DNA from 4 places in the Leucobacter sp. NPDC015123 genome. Region 2 is predicted to be linked to each of the others. Evidence: predicted binding sites of a transcription regulator. Region 2 holds the regulator's gene; each other region holds the start of a gene.
The links. The regulator HrcA, encoded in region 2, represses chaperone genes, less so after heat shock. The targets are predictions, from matches to a motif close to TTNGCACTCGNNNNNNNCGAGTGCNAA.

Region 1 (3,594 bases), on a different contig from region 2:
CCCGCGGCTGCCGCCCGCCCAGGGTCCCCACGCAGCACAGCTGCCGAGCGGCGGATACCCTGTCTGGCGGCGTCGCCGAACCACAGCCCCATCTCGACGACCTGGCCGTCGACCGAGACCCACTGAGCCTCGGCGTCGTCGGGAATGAGTTCGCGGTCGAGGCCGGGCCCGAGCTTGACGCCCCCGAACCGCACGGACCGTGCGGCGTCGAACGCGAAGGTGAGCGAGGGGGAGTAATCGTCGCTCGAGGCGAGCCTTCGAGTGTCTCGGTGGCCGGCAGTTCGTCGTGCAGGGTCGAGAAACACGGCGTCGGCGGCGCCTGCCCCGAGCTCAGTCGCGTCGCCAATGATCACCTCGTGCGGCGGGGCGCTACCGTGACAAGCCTCGATCCAGGCGGCTTCGACAGAGACATTGTGTGCAGCGAAGTCTGCAGTGAGCGGGTCGAGCTCGACCGCGCGTACTCCGAGCCCCGCGCGCAGAAACGCAAGCGACTCGGCGCCGAGGCCGCAGCCGAGGTCGGCGACCGCTGTTGCGCCGTGAAAACGGCGCGCGTGAAGCTCCGCAACGGAGCAACGAGACGCCTGTTCGAGCCCTGCCTGGGTGAAGAGCATTTCTCCGGCCCGCGGCCCGAACTTCGCTGCTGCTTTCTCGCGCAGCCCGGTCACCGTGAGCGCCGCGGCGAGCTCGTCAGGGGCTACGCCGTCGCGCCGCAGGTGCCGCCCGACGCTGTCAAGGCTGTCACCTGCCTCTCGCAGGGCCGCAGCTGAGGCGAGCAGCTCCGCGCCACGCCGACTCGTGAGCACATCCCATCCAGGAGGGGACGAAGCGGGCCCCGGGCTGGTCGCCCGGGGCCCGTCGCTGCGTGAGCCGCTCACTAGTAGTAGTAGCTCCCGCTCGCTGCCGCGCCGATGATCATGACGATGAAGCCGATGTACATTACGACAAACAACACGCCGAGCGCGATGGTGCAGTACCCGTAGATGACCGCGGTGAGCGCGAGGCCGCGCCCTGCGTCTCCGGTGCGCTTGATCTGGTTCAACCCAAGGTGCCCGAAGATGATTCCGGCGATGGGCGCGATGAACGCAAGGATGATCGCCACAAGCGCGTACGTGTTTGTGTCCTTGACGGTTGTGCGCTGCGGGGTGGCTGCTGCAGCCTGGTACGCGTAGGCGGGCGTCTCGTATCCGTACTGCGGCGCGGCGGTGCTTGCAGCGTCAGTAAGCGGCGCCCCGTGCGGCAGTTGCTCTGTCGGCTGTTCGGAAGCCGGTTGAGGCTGGTGCTGGGCTGGCACTGTGGGGTCGGTGGTGCTCATCATGCTCCAAGTCGTAGTGGGTGTACCACAGAGTGTACTCACTGGGTCTGAGGGGCCTGTGCGGCCGGTGTTCGCTGTCCGCGATTCGGCGCATCAACAGTTGGCACTCACCTTGCATGAGTGCCAACAGGGGTCATAGAATCTCGTACAGAGGCACTCGCAAGAGTGCGAAACTAACAGCTTTGGAAAGAGGTCAACCGTGTCGGTCGCCATTAAGCCGCTCGAGGATCGCATTGTCATTCAGCAGGTCGAGGCTGAGCAGACTACTGCTTCGGGTCTCGTTATCCCTGACAGCGCAAAGGAAAAGCCCCAGGAGGGCAAGGTTGTTGCAGTGGGCCCCGGCCGTGTCTCAGACAACGGCACCCGCATCCCCGTCGACGTGAACGTCGGCGACATCGTGATCTACTCGAAGTTCGGCGGCACCGAGATCAAGGCCGCTGGCGAGGAGTACCTCGTGCTCTCGAGCCGCGACATCCTCGCAGTCATCGAGCGCTAAGCATCGCTGAACGAGCCGGGGCCCGCCAACGCGGGGCCCCGGCTTTTTCGTACCCGCCAGTCGCCGTAGACTGTGAAGGTGAAGGACACTCGTGCTGGCTTAGGGTATGGAATCGGCGCGTATCTGATTTGGGGCGCATTCCCGCTCTTTTTCACGCTTATCGCGGTCGTGAACCCGTTCGAGGTCGTCTCGTGGCGAGTCGTCACGACGCTGCTTGTCTGCGCGGTGATTGTGACGGTGACGCGCAGGTGGCGCCGCGTTGGCAACGTGCTGAAGCAGCCGAAAACGTTTGGGCTGTTCGCCCTCTCGTCGATCCTGCTGTACGCGAACTGGCAGATCTTCGTGATCGGGGTGATCTCCGGCCACGTGCTCGAGACGTCGCTCGGCTACTTCATCAACCCGCTCTTCACGATCCTGTTCGGAGTGATCTTCTGGCGCGAGAAGCTCTCGCGCCTCCAGTGGATCGCGGTCGTCGTCGCTGGCACAGGTGTGCTGTTCTCAGCGATCTCCTACGGCAAGGTGCCGTGGATCGCGCTGGGTCTTGCCCTCTCGTTCGGCCTATACGGCGTCGTGCACCAACGCATCGAAGACGTCGATGGGGTCACGGGGCTCACTGTCGAGACACTCGTCTCCGTGCCGATCGGCCTGACCCAACTGGCAATCGTCGGTTCCGTCGCGGGTCTGAGCGCGTTCTCTCACGGGGGCGTGATTACGGCACTCGTGCTCGTCAGTGGGCTCCTCACAGCGGTTCCGCTCATCCTCTTCGGTGAGGCAGCTCGCAGGCTCCCGCTCACCTATGTTGGGTTCCTGCAGTTCCTCACCCCGGTGCTCGGTTTCCTCTTCGGGTACTTCATCATGCATGAAGAACTTCCCATCGCGCGGTGGATCGGCTTCATTGCTGTGTGGATCGCGCTCATGTTCCTCATCGCCGACATGATCGTGCGATTGCGGCGTTCGCCTAGCGCGGACCTCGCCCATCAGCCTCATACAGGTCCCATTCCCTTAGACTAGATAGTCTTCGACGACGCCACGAGCATTAAAGAGGTTGTATGGAACAGCGTGACCCTTTCGCGTTCACAGGACTCACTTACGACGACGTGCTGCTGCTTCCCGCGCACACCGACGTCATTCCGAGCGAGGCGGATACCTCGACGCAGCTCACGAGGCGCGTGCGGCTTGCAATGCCGCTCATTTCGGCGGCAATGGACACTGTCACCGAGACGCGCATGGCTGTCGCTATGGCGCGTAACGGCGGCCTTGGGATCCTGCACCGCAACCTGTCTATTCAGGATCAGGCGGAGATGGTTGACCGCGTGAAGCGGTCTGAAGCCGGGATGATCACGAACCCGCTCACCACGACTGTCGATGCGACAGTCGCTGAGGTCGACGCGATCTGCGGCGAGTACCGAGTCTCGGGACTGCCCGTCGTTGACTCGGCAGGGATCCTGCTTGGAATCATCACGAACCGCGACATGCGTTTCATCGATCCGAAGGACCGCGCGAATGTTCGCGTGTCCGAGGCGATGACACGAATGCCGCTCATTACCGCACCCGCAGGGATCTCCAAGGACGACGCGGCTGAGCTGTTCAAGCAGCACAAGATCGAGAAGCTCCCGCTTGTCGACGGCGAGGGGCGCCTGACTGGCCTCATCACCGTGAAGGACTTTGATAAGGAGGAGCAGTACCCACTCGCGACGAAGGACGACGCCGGTCGGCTTCGCGTTGGCGCGGCTGTCGGTTTCTTCGGCGACGCGTGGAAGCGCGCTGGCTCGCTGCTTGAGGCCGG
Region 2 (3,594 bases):
CTCAGGTTTCGGCGAGCAGTTGCTGACTGTCGAGCAGCGAGCTGACGGCACCGTCTGGGCAGTGGCTCGGGGCTTCACTTTCCTGACGAGCTCGGGGCTCATGGCAGGGATCAAGCAGCGCGGCGAACTGCGTGACGTGATCGAGCTTGCGCAGGCGCTCGTTGGGGCTCTCGCTCCTGGCGCCGCTATTCGCGGCGGAGTCGCTTCGACGGGCGACGGAGGAAGCGTATCCGCGGACGAGTCGAGCGACCCCGACGCCGACGCCAGTGCCAGTGCGGATGCCAGTGCCGATGGCGACGCGAGTGTCGACGCCGGAACGAGCACTGGGGCCGGGGCTGACAGCGTGGAGACTGACGGCGACACTTCGCGGGACGACTGATAATGCCGAGTGTGCTCCCCGAAGGCGATCCGGCTCCGGCCGACGGGGCACTCCCGGCGAGCGTGCTCGCGGGCGCGCCCGATCGCGCGTTTGGCGTCTACGTCCACGTGCCATACTGCAGGGTGCGCTGCGGCTACTGCGACTTCAACACCTACACTGCGAGTGAGCTTGGCGGTGGCGCGAGCCAGGCCGGATACGCTGCTGAAGCTGCGACGGAGCTGAGCTTTGGCGCCAAGGTGATGCGCGCGGCCGGGCTCCCCGATCGCGAGGTATCGACTGTTTTCTTCGGGGGAGGCACCCCGACGCTTTTGCCTGCGTCTGATTTGGCAATGGTGCTCGGTCGCATCCGAGACGAGTGGGGGATTGCCCCAGGCGCTGAGGTGACAACGGAGGCGAACCCTGATTCGGTCGACGCTCAGTACCTCGACACACTCGCCGAGGCCGGGTTCACCCGGGTGAGCTTCGGGATGCAGTCGGCGATGCCCCATGTGCTTCGCACGCTCGATCGGACGCACAGCCCCGAGCGGGTCCCTGTTGTCGTTGACGCCGCGCGCGCAGCCGGCCTGCAGGTGAGCCTTGATCTCATTTACGGCACGCCTGGCGAGTCGCTCGCCGACTGGGAGCGTTCGCTTGATGCCGCGCTCGCGAACGAACCTGACCACCTCTCGGCGTACGCGCTGATCGTTGAGGCGGGTACGAAGCTTGCAGGGCAGATCCGGCGCGGCGAAGTCGCGGCTCCAGACGACGATCTGCACGCCGAGATGTACGAGCTCCTCGACTCCAAGCTCTCCGGAGCGGGCTATGACTGGTACGAGATCAGCAATTGGTCGCGTTCTCGCGAGACGCGGTCGCGACACAACCTGTCGTATTGGACCGGCGAAGACTGGTGGGGCGCGGGCCCCGGCGCTCACAGCCACATTGGGGGCCTGCGATGGTGGAACGTGAAGCATCCGCGGGCCTACGCCGAACGGATGGGGCAGGGCCTGTCTCCGGCTCACGCCCGTGAGCTCCTGACTGACGAAGCACGCTATAGCGAGCGCGTATTGCTCGAGACCCGCATCGCTGACGGCTTCGCGATCGACGCTCTCAGCGAACAGGGTCGGGCCGCCGTGCCCGCTCTGATCGCGGATGGCCTCGTGGATGGCCGCGCGGCGCTTGGGGTCGGCGGGACCGAGCGCAGGATCGTGCCGACGCTCCGCGGCCGGCTGCTGGCTGACACAGTCGTCGGACATCTCCTTCGGTAGTAGACTGGCACTCAGGTTGTTCGAGTGCCAGAAAGGCGGTGCGTGATGGTTCCAGAGCGCAGTCTCGCCGTGCTGCACGCCATCGTGAGTGACTACGTCGCGCTCAACGAGCCCGTCGGCTCGAAATCGATCGTGGAGCGCCATTCGTTTGGCGTATCTGCCGCGACGATTCGCAACGACATGGCGCTGCTTGAAGACGACGAGCTTATCGCTCAGACCCACACGTCTTCGGGGCGGGTGCCAACCGACAAGGGCTACCGCCTGTACGTCGACACACTCGCGAAGCTCCGGCCAATGACAGCCGCGCAGCGTTCGGCGATCGAGCGGTTTCTTGGCGAGTCGAGTGATCTTGACGACGTCATGGCGCGCACGGTGCGCCTACTGTCGCAGCTCACGAATCAGGTTGCGGTCGTGCAGTATCCGTCGCTGCGCACAGTCGCCGTCAGGCACATTGACCTTGTCGCTCTCGGCGAGAATCGAGTGCTCTGCGTGCTCATCCTCGGAAACGGAGTTGTCGAGCAGCAGACGGCCATGCTTCCAGCGGAGCGTGCGAACGAACCGTGGCTCACAGCCGTTCGCGAGCGTATCGCAGCGAACATTGTTGGCCAGGACATCGACGCAGCAGATCGCGCTGTGGCCGAGCTTGCCGCGACGGTGCACACGTTGGTTGGTCCTGCCGACGCGCCACTCGCCGAGCTTGTGCTTGGGGCGGTTTCGCAGCAGCTGCAAGCAAACCGCAGCGACAGGATCGCCGTGGCGGGCGCAGCAAACCTGACAAGGCCGGGAGAGTTTGCCGGGGCGCTACCGACGGTGCTCGAAGCAATTGAGGAGCAGGTGACGTTGCTTCGGTTGTTCGGCGAACTTGTGCAGGACGAGCGCGATATCGCCGCTTCGATCGGGCGCGAGAATGAGGCGTATGGGCTCTCCGATGCGTCGATCATCGCGACAAACTATGAACAACTAGGCGCGTCCAGACTCGGCGTGCTCGGTCCGATTCGCATGGACTACGCCGGGAATATCCAGGCGGTCCGTGCCGTTGCCAGATACCTCAACAAGCTGTTGAGCGAAGACCGCTGAGGGCTTCGGGTCTTGCGCGTGCGCGCTAGCCGGTCCCAGCACCATTACCCAATCCACGACACCTAGGAGTACAACAGTGGCGGATCACTACGAGACGCTCGGCGTTTCTCGCGAAGCGAGCCTCGAAGAGATCAAGAAGGCGTATCGCAAGCTGGCTCGCCAGCTGCACCCCGATGTGAACCCGAGCGACGAGGCCGCCGAGCAGTTCAAGAGCGTCACGCACGCCTATGACGTGCTGAGCGATCCCGAGCAGCGCCAGCGCTATGACATGGGTGGTCAGCAAGGTGGAGCCGGCGGGTTCGGCGACATCTTCGAGACCTTCTTCGGTGGCGGTTTTGGTGGCGGCTCTCGCGGGCCCCGTGCCCGCGAGGAGCGGGGCGAGGATGCGCTGATTCGCGTCGACGTGAAGCTCTCAGAGGTGATCTTCGGCGTGCAGCGTGACATCACGGTGAACACGGCCGTGCTCTGCAATACGTGCGGTGGCAACGGCTGCCAGCCTGGCACGCACCCGGTAACGTGTGACGTCTGCCGTGGGCAGGGTCAGGTGCAGCGCGAGGTACGGTCGCTGTTTGGCAACGTTGTGACGATGCATCCCTGCGGGAGCTGCCAGGGGTATGGCACGATCATCGAGAACCCGTGTGTTGAGTGTGCAGGAAAGGGCAGGTTGCGCGAGCGTCGCTCGATGCAGGTCGACATTCCCTCGGGCATCGACACGGGCACGCGCATGCAGATGCGTGGTGGCGGCGAGGTCGGGCCGTTTGGCGGGCCGAACGGGGACCTGTTCATCGAGTTCCGCGTCGAACACGACGACGTCTTCAGCCGCGACGGCAACGATCTGTTGAGCACGATGCAGGTCTCGATGACTGATGCGATCCTCGGCACCGAGGTTGAGGT
Region 3 (3,594 bases), on a different contig from region 2:
GCCTTCAACAACAAGTACGGCGATTACTCTCCGGGGGAAACATTCGACGCGCTCGCGGTCTCGCTGACGCTCCCCGGATGCGCCATCACCGTGTCGACAGGAACTGCCGCACCGCCCGAGGAAGAAGTGCTGCCGGGCGATCCCGCTGGTCAGGCCGGACCCGAGATCCCATGGGCGATCGTTGCTCTCGGCGGCGTTGCTCTCGTCGGCATCGGGGTAACAACAGTGCTGTTGCTGCGCGGGCGCAAGCCCGAGAAGTAGTCCGCCGGCTCACCCACGGCGCCAGGCGTGTTGCCGTTGCCGGGCCCAAGGGGGAGAACGACGAAGGGCCGGCCACACCAGAAGGTGTGACCGGCCCTGTGCCTAGCGGGACTTAGAAGTCCATGCCTGCACCCGGGTCAGCTGCCATGGGAGCAGCGGGCTCGGGCTTGTCTGCAACGACTGCCTCAGTGGTGAGGAACAGGCCTGCGATCGACGCTGCGTTCTGCAGAGCCGAACGAGTGACCTTTACCGGGTCGTTGATGCCGGCTGCGAGCATGTCGACGTACTCGCCGGTAGCTGCGTTCAGGCCCTGGCCAACGGGCAGCTCAGAGACCTTGTGCGCGACAACGCCGGGCTCGAGGCCAGCGTTGAGGGCGATCTGCTTGAGCGGTGCCTCGATGGCTACCTGCACGATAGCCGCGCCGGTAGCCTCTTCGCCGGTGAGCTCGAGGTTTGCGAACGCCTTTGCGCCGGCCTGAATGAGTGCGACGCCGCCGCCGGGGACGATGCCCTCCTCGACAGCTGCCTTTGCGTTACGGACTGCATCCTCGATACGGTGCTTGCGCTCCTTGAGCTCAACCTCGGTCGCAGCGCCAGCCTTGATGACTGCAACGCCACCAGCGAGCTTCGCAAGGCGCTCCTGGAGCTTCTCGCGGTCGTAGTCGCTGTCGGTGTTGTCGATCTCGCGGCGGATCTGCTGCACGCGGCCCTCGACTGCTTCCTTCTCGCCGCCACCCTGAACGATGGTGGTCTCATCCTTAGTGATGATGACCTTGCGAGCGGTGCCGAGCATGTCGAGCGTTGCGTTCTCGAGCTTCAGGCCGACCTCTTCCGAGATGACCTGGCCGCCGGTGAGGATCGCGATGTCCTGCAGCATTGCCTTGCGGCGATCGCCGAAGCCCGGAGCCTTCACGGCTGCCGACTTGAAGATGCCACGGATCTTGTTCAGCACGAGGGTCGCGAGTGCTTCGCCCTCGACGTCCTCAGCAATGATGAGGAGCTGCTTGCCCGACTGGATGACCGGATCGACGACGGGGAGCAGGTCCTTGATGTTCGAGACCTTGCTGTTGACGACGAGGATGTACGGATCCTCGAAGACGACCTCCTGGCGGTCAGCGTCAGTGACGAAGTACGCCGACAGGTAGCCCTTGTCGAAGCGCATGCCCTCGGTGAGCTCGAGCTCGGTGCCGAACGTGTTCGACTCCTCGACGGTGACGACGCCTTCCTTGCCGACCTTGTCGATAGCTTCGGCGATCAGCGCGCCGATCTGCTCGTCAGCTGCGGAGATCGAAGCGGTTGCAGCGATCTCGGCGGTGGTCTCGATCTCCTTCGAGTGCGCGTGCAGCTCGGTGATGACAGCCGCGACAGCCTTCTCGATGCCCTTCTTCAGAGCGATGGGGTCGCTGCCCGCAGCAACGTTGCGGAGGCCCTCACGGACGAGCGCCTGTGCGAGCACGGTAGCGGTGGTGGTGCCGTCGCCTGCGACGTCGTCGGTCTTCTTTGCGACCTCCTTGACGAGTTCAGCGCCGATCTTCTCGTATGGATCGTCGAGCTCGATCTCCTTCGCGATCGAAACGCCGTCGTTAGTGATCGTCGGGGCGCCCCACTTCTTCTCAAGAACGACGTTGCGGCCACGCGGGCCCAGCGTCACCTTGACAGTGTCAGCGAGGATGTTGAGACCCCGCTCAAGGCCGCGACGTGCCTCTTCGTCAAACGCAATCATCTTTGCCATGTAATTCGCCCCTCCCGGACGTCTAGGGAAAGCTGCAGAAACCGTAAGGGTTCTGCGCCAGGTTTAGCACTCAGTCGATCCGACTGCTAACACCAATTTTGGCACTCAGGTGCTGAGAGTGCAAGGAGGGGCGCTCGCCTGCAGCGAACGGAGATACGAACTACTTCGCGGACTTGCCGGGGCCGGCGTAGTCGGCGCCAATCAGCACGACGAGGTCAGAGTTGCCCTCGGCGTACTCGGTGTTCAGGTAGGTGGAAACGCCGCCGAGCTTCTCGGCGAGCCCGAGCGCCGCGGGCTCGTTCGCAGGATCTGTGTAGAAGACCGCTGAAATCTCGATATCGGTGTCTGCTGCGGGGGTGTTGAGTACAATCTTGCCCCACTTCTCGTCAGTGATGATCGTCGCGACGGCCTGCGCCATGTCACCTTCAGCTGTCGTGCCGTCGAGCACCGCGACTGTTGCCTCCGGCGTGAGCTTGGGCTTCACTTTCGTATCCGCGGCAGCCGGACCCTGTGAAGAGGGCAGCGGTAGCGAGCCACTCGAACCCGCGATCGTGACACCAACAATGCCGATAGTCGTCAGCAAGGCAGCGCCAATCAGTCCGCCGAGCACGAAGTGCCAGGTCACGCGTGGTTGAGCCGTCACGCGGTGGGCGCCAATGCGGCCGCCGGCCGGGATCTCATCAAACCTGTCGGCCGGGTAGTCGGAAGCCGCGGTGCGTCGCGAACGTGCGCCGTGCGCCGCCTCGTGTTCCTTTGTCACCCGTGTCTCCAAGGTCCCCTACCCAAACTCGATCGCCAACAGGCGTCCGAGAGTTTCAACGCTCAAGAATACAGTGCCTTGACACCGTGCATCCTGAACGTCTTCGGAGCGGCCCACACCCCGCCCAATCCCGCACGACGTCGGCTGCCGCCCGGGGCGTCGGCAGCGCCGGACCGCTGAGCGCGGTGCGCTCGTTAGAGCGAGTCTTCCTCCGTGCTTCGCACGTCGGCTGCCGCCGGGGGCGTCGGCAGCGCCGGACCGCCGAGCGCGGTGCGCCCGTTAGAGCGAGTCCGGCGCATATATCGCACGGGCGAGGGCGTCGATAACGTCGGGGGTGCGCCCAGCGCTCGCAAACAGCATCGAGTCGTTGATGTCGATGATCCTGCGCTTCTTGCCTGCTGTCGTGAGCGCGATGCTTGGCTGAGCCTCGATCAGGCCGTCTACGCCCTCAGTGCTCGTGAGTCCCTTCGACATCACGAGGATGATGTCAGGGTCCATCTTCACGAGCGCCTCGTCTGTCATCGGGCGCTCACCCTTCCAGCCTGCCTCTTCGGCAACGTCGATGACGCCGAGCGATTGCAGGAGTGTATCGACCCCGCTCCCTTCACCGAACAGGTAGTAGATCCCGGCGCCACCGCGAACGTACAGGAATGCGACCCGAGGCCGGTTGGCCTCGTCAGCGGGAATCAGACGGGCGACCTCTTCCTCCTTCGCGGCGATCGCGTCGGCGACCTTGGCGTTCAACTCGGTCGCTGCCGCTGAGACGCCGAGGCCGTCCGCAAGTTGCTGGGTTGCCTCGGCCGCCGAAGCGGGATCGATCGAGCGCTTGACGACGACGACG
Region 4 (3,594 bases), on a different contig from region 2:
CGCGTCGTCGAGCTGCCGCGCCGGTTCGCGAAGGTAAAGCTGTCGGCAGATAGGTTCTTGCGTTCACGTCGCGCTTGCGCGATTTCCTTGTCGAGGTAGTCAATGGTGTGAGTTCTAATGTGTTTTGGAAGTCGTCCGAAGCCTGCCCCAAAAGGAGGAGGAACCGTGCCGGGCGGGGTGACGTGCGCCTGCGCCTCATTGTTGGATGCTTCATAGCTCATTGACGTGGGCCCCTCGCTCAGGCCGGTGGCGAAAGACCGCCGATAATCGTCGCTGTGATGCAGCGACAGACTCAAAGCAGGTTACCGCCTAGTTGGCGGTACAAGAAGGGCACGGTAGGCACGCGTTCATCTGTTGTCTGCCGGGGGTAGGACTTCTCTCATCCGGTGATCAAGCCCCAAATGAGCAGGACGACTATGGAACCACTAATGAGAAGCGCCCAGAACTGTAATGACCAGAGCTTCTGGGGCGACGCGTCGAACACGATCGATCCAAGCCAACCGCCAGAGATGCATTCTTCAAGAGCAGCCGACTCCACCTGCGGACACATGTTGCTCTCGCGGAGTTCATCCGCGGTCTCGTAGCGAACGAGGAACCTCACCGTTGCGCCGGCGAACGTGCCACTTGGCGTTCCCAGCAACAGCATCGGCGCAGGTCAAGCTACCGAGAGTTCACTGGATGGAACGATAACTTTGCGACCGACTCGTCGACCTTTTCAACCGAGCGAGTGGGGGTGGGCCCAAAGGACTCACTAGCGCTGCTGCAACCGGCGGGTGCCCCGTGAGTACTTCGAGAAGGGCTCGAGAGGGGTTCGAATGGCATTTCACCGCTCACTTCCTCGACGCCTGGCAAGTGACATGGTGCTGGCGCTTCGAGCGGCCGATGGCGACGAGGACACCCTTCGCGCGTTGACCATGCCTCATACGTGCCGGGACCCGCTCGCGCACATCACCTGCCCCGAAGCGCTCAAGAGACGTCAACAGGGCGGCAGCCTTGAAGAGCGCACGCAGAGCCCGAATGACCCTCTCGTCGGCGGAGACGAGGCGCAGCCCCGTTCCAGAGAGATAGGTATCTCTCGGGAACGGGGCCGCAGCTCGTTCATATCAGGCTCAGGTTGTACGTGCAGGACCAGCTTGTTAGGCGGTGATCGACTTCCCCTCAGCTGCTTCAGTCGACGGCATTGCCACCTCGATCTTCCGCGGCTTTGCCTTTGCGTTCAGCGGAAGGATGACGCTGAGGACACCGTCCTTGTAGGTGGCGCTGATGTTCTCGGTATCGATGCCTTCGCCGATGCTGAACTGTCGCAAGTAGGCGCCCTCGGGGCGCTCCTGTGTCAGCCACTTCACGCCGTCGGAGTTCGCGCCTGAACGGTAAGCGCGGATCGTGAGTAGCTGGCCGTCGACGTCAATATCGAGGCTGCCTGGGTCGATTCCTGGCATATCAGCTGTCAGGAAGTATCGGTCCTGGTCTCGGTAGAGGTCAACGGGCATGGCGCGTGGCGCGGTGCGCGCCTGCAGCATGCCGGTGGCGACTCGTTCGAGCTCAGTGAAAGGGTCAAATGTCAGTGCCATTGAGATCAGTCTCCTTTCGATAGAAACCTGAGTCGGTTCCGCTCAGGTGTGATTTAGATTAGCACTCTGACCCTGAGAGTGCTAATAAAGAATGCTCAAAAATTGCTCAAAAGACCAACGCCACAGAGTTCACATTCCGGACCACTCGAGCCGTGTTCAACGACATCAATGCCCCCTGCCGCCATATCCGCAAGCAGCTACAGGCCCAAAAAGTAGCTGCCCCCATGTTTGAGGCGTATGGTGGTGTCCCACTCAGGAAAGGGAATGCAACATGAACGAGAAGAAGAAGCCCACCGAGGACACTGTTGACGAACCCGTAATGGACGGCGCTGACGAGGAATTCGATGGGGACGCAAACCCCCGCAAAGAGCAATCAGACCCAGGGCTGATCCGCCATCCCGACAAGGGCGACAAGACGACCGCGCCTTACAACCTGTAGAGCAGCCAGCAGCGCTTCTGGACAAGACCACCAGTCGCGCCAACCACACTGCGCGAACCGCCCTATGTGATCCAGCAACACGAATATCCTCTTGCACATATCTGGCCGACTCGTACGGTGTTGACGCTCTGGCTCCGCATGCAATCACGAATGGCCCCCAGTAACCCTGTTCTCGCCACGGAGGAGGCGCGGGCCCACTGGGGGGCTATGTTCGTCGCTTCTGGACGGATTTAGCGCCGTTGGCTGGACAGGCGCCCGCGCGCCGTGGGAGTTGGCTTTCTCAAGCCCCCACAGTACGGATGCGCTCGCGGCCTCGAGGGCGCCGTGCTGCGAGATAACGCGTCGCTTGGATGGCTGGGGATGCCATTACTGCACAAAGAACATGGATACGTTGTCGCGGTTTGCGAGAGCAACGCTCATTGCGACGGGAGGGTCTTTGGGCTGGCGTATGACGCCCATAGATTGGTGTCGATTTACACGCATGGCATGCACTCGATGCCGTTGGTTGTGTCGGTGCGCGTCACGGCTTCCCCTGTCCGAAAGTTTGCTCGAACAGCGTCTGTGTGCCCACTGACATCTATGACTTGTTTCGGAGCCCCTCTGCTCTCGCGTAGACGCGCGCACGGAGCTCGTCGAGCTGTTCTGGCGCGAGCGCTTGGTTCAGGATTTGTGCGATGCGTGTACGAGATAGACCGGCTTCTTCGCCGATTTGGGAGTGAGTGAGGCCGGCGCTCCGCAGCGCGAGAATACGGGGCCGGTCAGGTGATGGTTTGGACATGCAGCATCTGCCAACCGCCCGCGGTCTTGGCATTGAGCGCTGGCATGCTTGCGGTCTCGAAGTCCTCTGTTTGGTCTCGCCGCTGACGCGTGCCGAATTCGCTTAGCCAAACCCGAAGCTCTCCTTGCGTCCGCGTGCTCACATCCCCCTGTTGCCCCGTGATCGCTCAGTGGGGTCACCCTCGGGTTGTGGACACTACGCGAAGCAGACCCCCGTGTTCTGCTGGAACGGATGTCTCCTGACTACACGTAGGAAATTCACCCCGGAGTAGCGGCGAGAGGCCGCCCACCTCGGGGTCGATACCGGCCGCGAGGTCGTGCACTTCGCCAAAGAACTCCGGCCCGGGGAACAACTCCTCGGCCGGTGGGTGAATCAAGAACGCGCAAGGCTCGATGGCCCGGCCCCAGCCGAAACTCAACATGCCGAGACTCATGGGCGTTGCTCACTCTGTCTACCTCGCCTGGCGTTAGAAACGAAGCCGGCCTTGCTGGCCTGCGTGCGACAAATCCCGCGCACATTGATACGAGCGCGACGAATGACACGAACGCTTCCAGGACAGATCCCGACGATGTGGTGTTTCATGCCGACCGGTGCGCCCAGTTCACCTCGACACAGCTGCACGAGGTTTACCAGGCGCATGGGCTCGCCCAGAAGCACCGCGAGGACGAGACGTCTAAAGCAGCGTAGTTTCCCATGTGCCCCAAATGTGCCCTGCGAACTGAGCTGGCGGTAGGCGAAACAAAAAAGCCCCGGAACTTCCGCAAGTCTCTACGGCAGTTCCGGGGCCATCTGTCGGGATGACAGGA

Region 1: groES (co-chaperone GroES) is a predicted target of HrcA. The motif match lies at 1,413-1,439, and genes of this name have one in related genera.
Region 3: groL (chaperonin GroEL) is a predicted target of HrcA. The motif match lies at 2,057-2,083, and genes of this name have one in related genera.
Region 4: ACF07D_RS01940 (Hsp20/alpha crystallin family protein) is a predicted target of HrcA. The motif match lies at 1,630-1,656, and genes of this name have one in related genera.

The regions. Positions count from the first base shown of each region.
Region 1 is NZ_JBIBVH010000001.1:312,853-316,446, reverse strand. Features, by position in the region: gene ACF07D_RS01355 (SAM-dependent methyltransferase) at 1-803, opposite strand, end outside; gene ACF07D_RS01350 (DUF4190 domain-containing protein) at 875-1,315, opposite strand; gene groES (co-chaperone GroES) at 1,512-1,808, shown strand; gene rarD (EamA family transporter RarD) at 1,887-2,819, shown strand; gene guaB (IMP dehydrogenase) at 2,858-3,594, shown strand, end outside.
Region 2 is NZ_JBIBVH010000003.1:316,009-319,602, reverse strand. Features, by position in the region: gene ACF07D_RS08260 (DUF1990 family protein) at 1-379, shown strand, start outside; gene hemW (radical SAM family heme chaperone HemW) at 382-1,623, shown strand; gene hrcA (heat-inducible transcriptional repressor HrcA) at 1,669-2,700, shown strand; gene dnaJ (molecular chaperone DnaJ) at 2,777-3,594, shown strand, end outside.
Region 3 is NZ_JBIBVH010000002.1:240,254-243,847, reverse strand. Features, by position in the region: gene ACF07D_RS04940 (HtaA domain-containing protein) at 1-261, shown strand, start outside; gene groL (chaperonin GroEL) at 374-1,993, opposite strand; gene ACF07D_RS04930 (LytR C-terminal domain-containing protein) at 2,154-2,753, opposite strand; gene ACF07D_RS04925 (hemin ABC transporter substrate-binding protein) at 3,033-3,594, opposite strand, start outside.
Region 4 is NZ_JBIBVH010000001.1:425,332-428,925, forward strand. Features, by position in the region: gene ACF07D_RS01935 (hypothetical protein) at 380-646, opposite strand; gene ACF07D_RS01940 (Hsp20/alpha crystallin family protein) at 1,137-1,571, opposite strand; gene ACF07D_RS01945 (hypothetical protein) at 1,843-2,010, shown strand; gene ACF07D_RS01950 (sigma factor-like helix-turn-helix DNA-binding protein) at 2,588-2,788, opposite strand; tRNA gene ACF07D_RS01955 (tRNA-Pro) at 3,581-3,594, opposite strand, start outside.